Regions from separate parts of the Roseburia yibonii genome, predicted to be linked through region 1. Evidence: predicted binding sites of a transcription regulator. Region 1 holds the regulator's gene; the other holds the start of a gene.
What was found. The regulator Rex, encoded in region 1, represses fermentation and respiration genes when NADH is low (regulators of the CRP and FNR family bind a similar motif). The targets are predictions, from matches to a motif close to ATTGTTAANTANTTAACAAT.
Positions count from the first base shown of each region.

Region 1 (4,909 bases):
CCAGTCCGCAGCCCGACGCATACGCCGCCGCAGACGCGAAGACCGCCGCTCCTCCCATATCCGAGGATCCTGCAATCAGAAGCACCTTTCCATAACTTCCTTTATTGGATCTGTTTTCGCGTTTCGGAAGATTCTTTAAATCCTCTTTTTCCAGTGCGAAATAAGAGGGCTTTTTCTCTAACCAGCTCTTTTTTGTGATCCCGATATCACATACAAAAAGCTTTCCGGTATAGTCTGCTCCCGGATATAACAGCTGCCCTAACTTTTTAAACGCGAATGTGACCGTCATATCCGCTTTCACGGCGCAGCCAAGTACCGCTCCATTGTCCGCAGAGATCCCGGACGCAATGTCCACCGCGACAACCGGCACATTTTTTTCATTTATCTTCCGGATCAGATCTGCCGTCTTTCCCTCGATCTGTCTCGAAAGCCCGATCCCGAAGATTGCGTCAACGATCAGTGTATCCGCAGCTTCTTCCCATTCCGTCAGTATCGGGACTCCATAGTTTTCTGCTATGGCAAGCTGGTTTTTCATGCCATCCGAATATGCGTGTGACGCGTCTGCAAGCAGGATACGCGTCGAAACGCCCTGTTCATACAGAATGCGCGCAACGGCTACTCCGTCGCCGCCATTATTTCCGGTCCCGCATACCACAAGCACCTGTGTCGTGTCATACCCCTGCTGTCTGATCTTTTTCACAACCGCAAGCGCCGCCCGCTCCATCAGCACGTCAGATGACATCTTATAAAATTCAATCGTATTTTTGTCGCAGTTTTTCATTTCCCGCGCGTTTACAAGGTATTCCATCCTGTCACCTCTTTAAAAAACGCCCCGCCCTCCGGCGAAGCGTCTCCATCGATCATTCTTTTTCTTCCGGGTCATCGTCAAAATCTCCCCCCGGACTGTGGTATTTCAGATCAAAGATATCGATCACGTCCGCACCGAAGATATCATGCATATACGCATAAAGCTGCCGGTTCATGATCTCCCTGTTCTGCTTGATCACGACATTCTTTTTGATCTCCCGCCTTGTTCTTGCAAGCCAGTCTGACAAAAATTTGATCTGCTCCGCATTGCTTTTCATCTCGCGGTAACAATAATCCATCGTCTCCAACATCAGGGTACGGTTCAGTTCGTCTATTTTTTCAGGGATCTCGTCCAGCTCCTTTTCGCAGGCCGCAATCTTTCCGTTGATCTCATCGATCAGCCTGCGATCCTCCTCCAGTCGTTTTGCCGATACCGTATCTCCCTGATTTTCTTCCGTTCCCTTCATATTCAAAACGATATTGTCCATCAGCGTATTTTTTAATTTTTTCAGATCCTGATATTTCTGATTTGCCCGCGCCTGTTTCGTCAACAGCCCCTTGATCTTATCCTCAAGCCTCTGTACCCGGATAGGTTTTCCGTTTCGTTCAAACAACTGATGCCACTTCTGATCCAGGGTAAGTAACGGCACTTTTTTGCCGGACAATGCTTCTTTAAATTCTTTTTTGTCCCCCATATATCTTTTGCACCTTATGTTTTATTCTTTCGTATGACTCTTTACAATGTTATAAGACAACTGCATCAGGCTATCGGAGAGATGTACATTCTCTACTACAACATTCTCATCCAGCACCTGAAGATCCACATGCGCGAAGTTCCATATTGCATGGATGCCAAGGCTGACTACCAGATCCGCCACCGAATCCGCAGCCTCTTTCGGCATGGTAAGCGTCGCAATATCCACCTTGTGATCTTTCACAAAATCTGCCAGTTCATCTAACATACGCACTTCGATCCCACGGACCAGCGTGCCCTTTAATGCCGGGTTTACGTCAAACAGTCCGATGATCACAAAACCGAGTTTTTCAAATTTTACATAATTTGCCAGTGCCTGACCCAGATTTCCGGCACCGATCACAATGATATTGTGTTTTTCATTCAATCCCAGTATCTTTCCGATTTCTTCGTAAAGATATTTCACGTTATAGCCATAGCCCTGCTGTCCAAAACCGCCAAAATTGTTCAGATCCTGCCGGATCTGGGAAGCGGTGACCTGCATCCTGGAACTCAACTCATTGGAAGAAATACGTTCCACGCCTTCATCGAGCAGTTCTCCCAAATATCTGTAATATCGCGGCATTCTGCGAATTACTGCCTGTGAAATCTCTTTTCCCACGATAGTACCCCCTGACTGGTCATTCCATTGATGTACTTATTATATGTTTTTCCGGTCGGACTGTCAATGTGTCAAAAATTTAACGACAATTTTTTCACAATTTGTTTATCCGAGCTCTGAGGACAATGTCTCCCATTGCTCGTACAGTTCATCCAAAGCCTCCTGCTCCTTTGCGCGCAGGCTGCCAAGTTCATTTAATTTTGCCGAATTGGTTGCGATTGCCGGATCTGCCAGCTTCTCATCGATCTCTGCGATTGCCTGTTCTTTTGCTTCAATGTCCGCCTCTACTTTTTTGATTGCATTTTCCTGTTTGCGGATCCTTGCCTGCTCTTTTTTCTGCTGTTCCCAGTCCATTTTCACGGCACTTGTTTTTTCCGGCACACGCGCTTCCGCCTGCCCGGCAGTTACATGGAACGCCGTCTGTTCCTCACGCTTTTCCAGATAGTAATCGTAATTTCCAATGTAATTGATCACTGTTTTTCCCGTAAGATCCAGGACACGCGTTGCGGTCTGATTGATAAAATAACGGTCATGCGATACGAAAAACACGGTTCCGGTATATTGATTCAGTGCAGATTCCAGAATCTCCTTTGATGTGATATCCAGATGGTTGGTCGGCTCATCGAGGATCAGGAAATTGGCTTCCGAGAGCATCAGCTTCGCAAGGGACACCCGTCCGCGTTCTCCACCGCTCAGGTCACCGATCCGCTTAAACACATCATCCCCGGTAAAAAGGAAAGCGGCAAGGACATTGCGGATCTGCGTATTGTTCAGATACGGATAATCATCCGAGATCTCCTCCACCAGTGTCTTTTCCATATGAAGGACATGGTGCTCCTGATCGTAATAGCCGATGTGAACATTGGTTCCAAGCCGTACTTCTCCGCCATCCGGCGCGATCAGACCGTTTATGATCTTTAACATCGTCGTCTTTCCGGTTCCGTTATTGCCGATCAGCGCCACACGCTCTCCGCGCTTGATTTCAAAATCGATTCCGGAAAACAGGTAATTGCCGTCAAACTGCTTTGCCAGTCCTTCCACTTTCATCACGTCATTTCCACTTACGATATTCGGCTCTAATGTAATGTGGATATCCGTGTTGTCTTCGACCGGTTTTTCCAGGCGTTCCATCTTATCGAGCATTTTTTCACGGCTTTCCGCCCGCTTGATGGATTTTTCACGGTTGAAGGATTTTAATTTTGTGATCACTTCTTCCTGATGTTTGATCTCACGCTGCTGATTGTAATACTGCCGCAGCAGTGCCTCTCTGGCGCTTTTCTTTTTTACGGCGTAGTCGGAATAATTTCCAAGGAAGACCGAAACCCGGTGCTGGAACACCTCGATCACCTTTGTCACGACCCGGTCAAGGAAATACCGGTCATGCGATACGATGATGACTGCCCCTTTATAATTCATCAGATAGGTTTCCAGCCATGCGATTGAATTCATATCCAGGTGGTTGGTCGGCTCATCGAGGAGAATGATATCCGGTTTTGTCACCAAAAGACGTCCCAAAGCGACTCTGGTCTTCTGTCCGCCGGAAAGTTCCGACATTTTCTTGTCAAAATCTTCCTCTCCAAAGCCGAGTCCCTTTAAGACGCCCGTTACTTCACTTTTATACGCATAGCCTTCCTGCAGTTCAAATTCATGGTTCAGTTTATTATAATCGGCAAGCAGTTTTTCCATCTCATCCGCGTCACAGCCATTCATGGCATCTTCCATCGCCCGCAGGCGTTTTTCCATCTCGATCACCGGCTGTTTGACGGAAAGCACTTCCTCGTAGATCGTTTTGTCCGAATCCTGTTCCTGATGCTGTGCCAGATAACCGATCGTCTTTCCCTTCGCAACCGTCACCGTTCCCTCATCCGCATCGATCTCCTGCATGATGATCTTTAACATGGTTGATTTTCCGGCGCCGTTGATCCCGACGATCGCCGCCTTTTCATTTTCCTCGATATGAAAAGACGCGTTTTTTATTATTTCGTCTGTCCCAAAGGATTTACTGATATTCTGACAGGCTAAGATCATAATTTCCTCCTAAAAGGGACATCCCTTCCAGTTAGGAAAGGGATGCCTCTAATGTTTCTCTTATTGCTTTAATAAAATTCTCGCTGTTTAATACGGTCGGATCCTGCAATGAGGTGATCAGTGCCAGATCCTTTGTCATTTTACCAGATTCAATGGTGGTAAGGCAAGCCTTTTCCAGTTTATCTGCAAAATTCACAAGTTCCGGGATCTGATCCAATTCTCCGCGCTTTCTGAGTGCTCCACTCCATGCAAAAATGGTGGCAACGGAGTTTGTGGATGTTTCCTCACCTTTTAAATGTTTGTAATAATGACGCTGAACCGTTCCGTGTGCCGCTTCATATTCATAGTAGCCCTGCGGGGAAACCAGTACGGAAGTCATCATGGCAAGTGAGCCGCACGCGGAGGAGATCATATCGCTCATGACATCTCCGTCATAGTTCTTGCAAGCCCAGATAAATCCCCCCTCTGATTTCATAACACGGGCAACCGCGTCATCGATCAGTGTATAGAAATACTCAATTCCAGCCTCATCAAATTTGGCTTTAAACTCTTTTTCAAAAACATCCGCGAAAATATCCTTAAACGTATGATCGTATTTTTTAGAGATAGTATCTTTGGTTGCAAACCACAGATCCTGTTTGGTATCGAGCGCGTACTTAAAGCAGCTTCTTGCAAAGCTCTCGATCGAGCCGTCTAAGTTATGCTGACCCTGGATCACG
Region 1 covers NZ_JACOQH010000002.1:319,784-324,692, forward strand. Annotated here, with positions in the region: gene H8Z76_RS04385 (NAD(P)H-hydrate dehydratase) at 1-808, opposite strand, end outside; gene H8Z76_RS04390 (hypothetical protein) at 861-1,502, opposite strand; gene H8Z76_RS04395 (redox-sensing transcriptional repressor Rex) at 1,524-2,165, opposite strand; gene abc-f (ribosomal protection-like ABC-F family protein) at 2,268-4,190, opposite strand; gene H8Z76_RS04405 (NADP-dependent isocitrate dehydrogenase) at 4,222-4,909, opposite strand, start outside.

Region 2 (4,909 bases), on a different contig from region 1:
TTACTGCTGCTGCGGAGTCACCACCACCGATGATCGTAGTAGCGTCTGTATCAGCAAGTGCCTGAGCTACAGCGATGGTACCTTTTGCAAGGATCGGGTTCTCGAAGATTCCCATCGGTCCGTTCCATACAACAGTCTTTGCTGACTTAACAGCGTCTGCATATAATTCAGCAGTTTTCGGTCCGATATCAAATCCAGCCATGTCTGCCGGCATCTTATCTGCATCATATACTGCTACATCGATCTTTGCGTCGATCGGATCCGGGAATGCTGCTGCTACAACAGAATCTACCGGAAGAAGTAATTTCTTTCCAAGTTTTTCTGCTTTTTCCATCATTTCCTTGCAGTAATCGATCTTGGTATCATCTACTAAAGATTTTCCGATCTCATATCCTTTTGCTTTTAAGAATGTATAAGCCATACCACCACCGATGATCAGGGTATCGCATTTCTCAAGCAGGTTGGAGATAACGTTTAACTTATCTGCAACTTTTGCGCCACCGAGGATCGCAACGAACGGTCTGACCGGATTCTCTACTGCATTTCCAAGGAAATCGATCTCTTTCTGCATCAGGTAACCTACAACTGCAGTGTCAACTAAAGCTGCAACACCTACGTTAGAGCAGTGTGCTCTGTGTGCGGTACCGAATGCATCGTTTACGAATACATCACAGATAGAAGCAAGATCTTTGGAGAATGCTTCGCCGTTCTTTGTCTCTTCCGCTCTGAAACGTGTATTCTCAAGTAAGATCACTTCTCCGTCTTTCATTGCTTCAACAGCAGCCTTTGCGTTCGGGCCTACTACTTCCGGATCTGCTACGAATTTTACTTCCTGTCCTAATAATTCGGAAAGTCTTACTGCTACCGGAGCAAGTGTCTTTGTCTTTTTATCTTCTTCTGTTTTTACTTTTCCAAGATGGGAGCAAAGGATAACCTTTCCGCCGTCTGCGATCAGTTTCTTGATGGTCGGAAGTGCTGCAACCAGACGGTTTTCATCTGTGATCTTTCCATCCTTTAACGGAACGTTGAAATCACATCTGCAAAGAACTCTTTTTCCCTTTACATTGATATCATCTACTGATTTTTTGTTTAATGACATACTATGTCCTCCTTTTAACCTGACAGGCTCTGCCTGAAATTTTCTTTTTTACAGACAACAACGCAGGCTCCGGTCCCAAAAAGACCGGACCCTGCGTTGAGTCTTATCCGCATGAATGAATTCTCATTCCGCGACGTTATTCCGCAATTTGCAGATTGATTATGCTAATTCAGAGAAGTATTTGATTGTACGAACCATCTGAGATGTGTAGCTGTTCTCGTTGTCATACCAAGAAACAACCTGTACTTCGTATAAATCATCACCAACTTTAGAAACCATTGTCTGAGTAGCATCAAATAATGAGCCATATCTCATTCCAACGATATCAGAAGATACGATGAGGTCTTCGTTGTATCCGAAGGATTCGTTAGCTGCTGCTTTCATAGCTGCATTGATTGCGTCAACAGTTACATCTGCTTTCTTAACAACTGCTGTTAAGATTGTAGTAGAACCAGTCGGAACCGGAACACGCTGAGCAGATCCGATTAATTTTCCGTTTAATTCCGGAATAACAAGTCCGATTGCTTTTGCAGCACCGGTGCTGTTCGGAACGATGTTTACTGCTGCTGCTCTTGATCTTCTTAAATCGCCTTTTCTCTGCGGTCCGTCAAGAGTCATCTGATCACCAGTGTAAGCATGGATTGTTACCATGATACCAGACTGGATCGGAGCAAATTTATTTAATGCGTCAGCCATAGGTGCTAAGCAGTTTGTTGTACAAGAAGCTGCAGAAATGATAGTATCTGTTGCTTTCAGTGTCTCATGGTTTGTATTGTAAACGATGGTAGGAAGGTCATTTCCAGCCGGAGCTGAGATAACAACTTTACGAGCACCAGCATTGATGTGAGCCTGTGCTTTTTCTTTGCTTGTATAGAAGCCGGAGCACTCTAATACAACGTCTACTTTTAATTCTCCCCATGGGCAGTTGTTTGCATCCGGGAAAGCGTAGATCTTGATTTCTTTTCCATCAACAGTGATAGAATCTTCACCAGCAGATACCTTGTCTGCTAATTCATATTTACCCTGAGATGAATCATATTTTAATAAATGTGCTAACATCTTCGGGCTTGTTAAATCGTTGATTGCTACTACTTCGTATCCTTCTGCTCCAAACATCTGTCTGAATGCAAGACGACCGATACGGCCGAAACCATTAATTGCTACTCTTACTGCCATGTCTTAATTCCTCCTAAATTTTGATTAAGATTCTTTTTCTTTGGACTTGTCCGCCCAACTGCTATTATTCTAACTAATTTCACCGCAAAATTCAAGTGGGTTTCTACACTTTGTTAATTTTTTCACCATTTCTTTTCTTCCCAATTCGTATTCTAACAGATTTTACAAGTATTTATTCCATATTCCCTGTTTATTTTGACAAAATGTTAAAATAGTTGTTCCTTTTTCTGTATAATGTGTATAAGGAATTGTTTTTCCACAAATACAATTTCCTTTTTTTGTTGGAACAATCGTGCAAAAATTGCCTGTATCCGCTGTTTTTTCGGGATTCCTATTGAAATCCGCTTTCTTTTCTTTCTATAATAAGATTATCTGATACCTGTTATATGGACTACTAAGGAGGATACTCTATGCTTTGGGATACACATATGCACTGCGCTTTTTCCGGTGACAGTGACGCCGACCCGGAACTCATGATACAAAGCGCCATCGAGAAACAGTTGGACGGCATCTGCTTTACCGATCATCTGGATTACGACTACCCGGAAGAACCGGAACTTTTTCTTTTGGATTTTCCCGCCTACCAGGAACGCATTTTTTCCTTAAAAGAAAAATATAAAAAAAAGATCTCCGTTCTGTGGGGCATCGAGCTCGGACTTCAGCCGCATCTGGCAAAAAGGCTCTCCGATGTGACGGACGGATATCCTTTTGATTTTGTGATCGGTTCTTCCCATGTGGTACACGGAAAAGATCCCTATTACTTTTCCTTTTTCGATGGCAAGACAGAACAGGAAGCCTACACCGAATATTTTGTTTCCATTCTGGAGAATTTAGACGCGTTTACCGATTTTGACGTTTACGGCCACATTGATTACGTCGTCCGCTACGGTCCGAACCGCAACGCCGACTACACCTATGCGAAATACGCCGACGTGCTTGACGAGATCTTAAAAAAGCTGATCTTCCTCGGCAGAGGCATTGAGATCAACACCGGCGGTTTTAAATACGGGCTTGGCCACCCGAATCCTTCCGAGGAGATTTTAAGCCGCTACCATGAGCTTGGCGGCGAGATCTTGACGATCGGTGCGGACGCGCACCAGCCGGAGCATGTCGCGTATGATTTTAAGACGGTACCGGATCTGTTAAAAGCATGCGGTTTTTCCTATTATACCGTCTTCCAAAACCGGAAACCGGAATTTTATAAGCTCCCGTGATACAAAGATCAGGGCAGACCTGTTTCGTCTGTCCTGATCTTTTTCTTTCACCGCAGGGTCTTTTCGTACTCTTTATACGCAAGTGATTTTTCCCGGAGTTTTCTGACACATTCTTTCAAACATTCCACGGTATAGGCGATCTCTTCGGGTGTCGTATTCTTTCCGAGCGTAAGACGGAGCGATCCCGCCGCGATCTCCTCCGGCACTCCGATCGCTTTTAACACATGAGACACCGGTTTTTCTCCCGCGGAACAGGCGGATGCAGTAGATGCGCAGATTCCTTTCATATCAAGAAGAACTAACAGGTTTCCTCCCTCCACAAACTGAAAACAGAAGTTCGCGTTGTTGGGCAGCCGGTTCTCTCTCCCTCCGTTCAACCGTGTATACGGGATCTCACGCAGTACATTTTTTATCAGTTCATCCCGCAGTCTCGTCTCCCGCGCTATCCGGTACGGCATTTCGATCCGTGCAAGCTCCGATGCCTTCCCAAAGCCAACAATCCCCGGAACATTCTCGGTTCCCGCACGTTTTCCCCGTTCCTGTCCACCTCCGTCAATGTAGGATTTTAACGGCGTTCCCTCTCTGATATATAAGCATCCGACTCCTTTTGGCCCATAGAGTTTATGGCTGCTCGTGCTCAGCATATCAAGCGGTGTCTGCTGCACCGAGATCGGGATCTGCCCATACGCCTGCACCGCATCCGTATGGAACAGGATCCTTCTTGCTTTCGCGATCTTCGCGATCTCATCGATCGGCTGTATCGTTCCGATCTCATTGTTCGCGTACATGACAGAGATCAGGATCGTATTCGGCCGGATCGCCCGCTTTAATTCTTCTGTTCTTACTCTTCCCTCTTCATCCACATTCAGATAAGTGACCGAAAAGCCCTCCTCCTCGAGTGCCTTACAGCTGTTTAAAACCGCATGATGCTCTATCTTTGTCGTAATGATATGGTTTCCTCTTCTCCGGTACATCCTGGCAGCTGTTTTTAACGCCCAGTTGTCTGCCTCGCTTCCGCCCGACGTAAAATAAATTTCCTCCGGTTTTGCCCCGATCACATCCGCAGCCTGCCTGCGCGCATGTTCCACCGCCTCTTTGCTGATCTTGCCAAGATCATACAGTGTGGATGCGTTTCCGTATTTTCCAAATAAAAAAGGCTGCATTGCTTCCAGTACTTCCGGAGCGATCTGCGTGGTAGCCGCATGGTCCAGATATATCATTCCCGGCATTTGATTCCCTCCAATTTTGCCTTACATTTTGTTCTTTCTCTTTCTTGCGCCACATATATTAAAGAAAATCCGACCAGCTTTTTTCAAAGGAGGTCTTTTCTTGAAACACAGCCTGCCCCTTAAAAATTCACTTGTCGCAGGGACCCTGCTCCTTACCCTTGCAGGATCCCTAAGCAGGGTAATCGGTTTCT
Region 2 covers NZ_JACOQH010000001.1:202,600-207,508, forward strand. Annotated here, with positions in the region: gene H8Z76_RS01010 (phosphoglycerate kinase) at 1-1,099, opposite strand, end outside; gene gap (type I glyceraldehyde-3-phosphate dehydrogenase) at 1,259-2,275, opposite strand; gene H8Z76_RS01020 (histidinol-phosphatase HisJ family protein) at 2,686-3,489, shown strand; gene nifS (cysteine desulfurase NifS) at 3,537-4,718, opposite strand; gene H8Z76_RS01030 (putative polysaccharide biosynthesis protein) at 4,819-4,909, shown strand, end outside.
Region 2: a site for Rex is predicted at 2,385-2,404, ahead of gap (type I glyceraldehyde-3-phosphate dehydrogenase). Genes of this name have one in related genera too.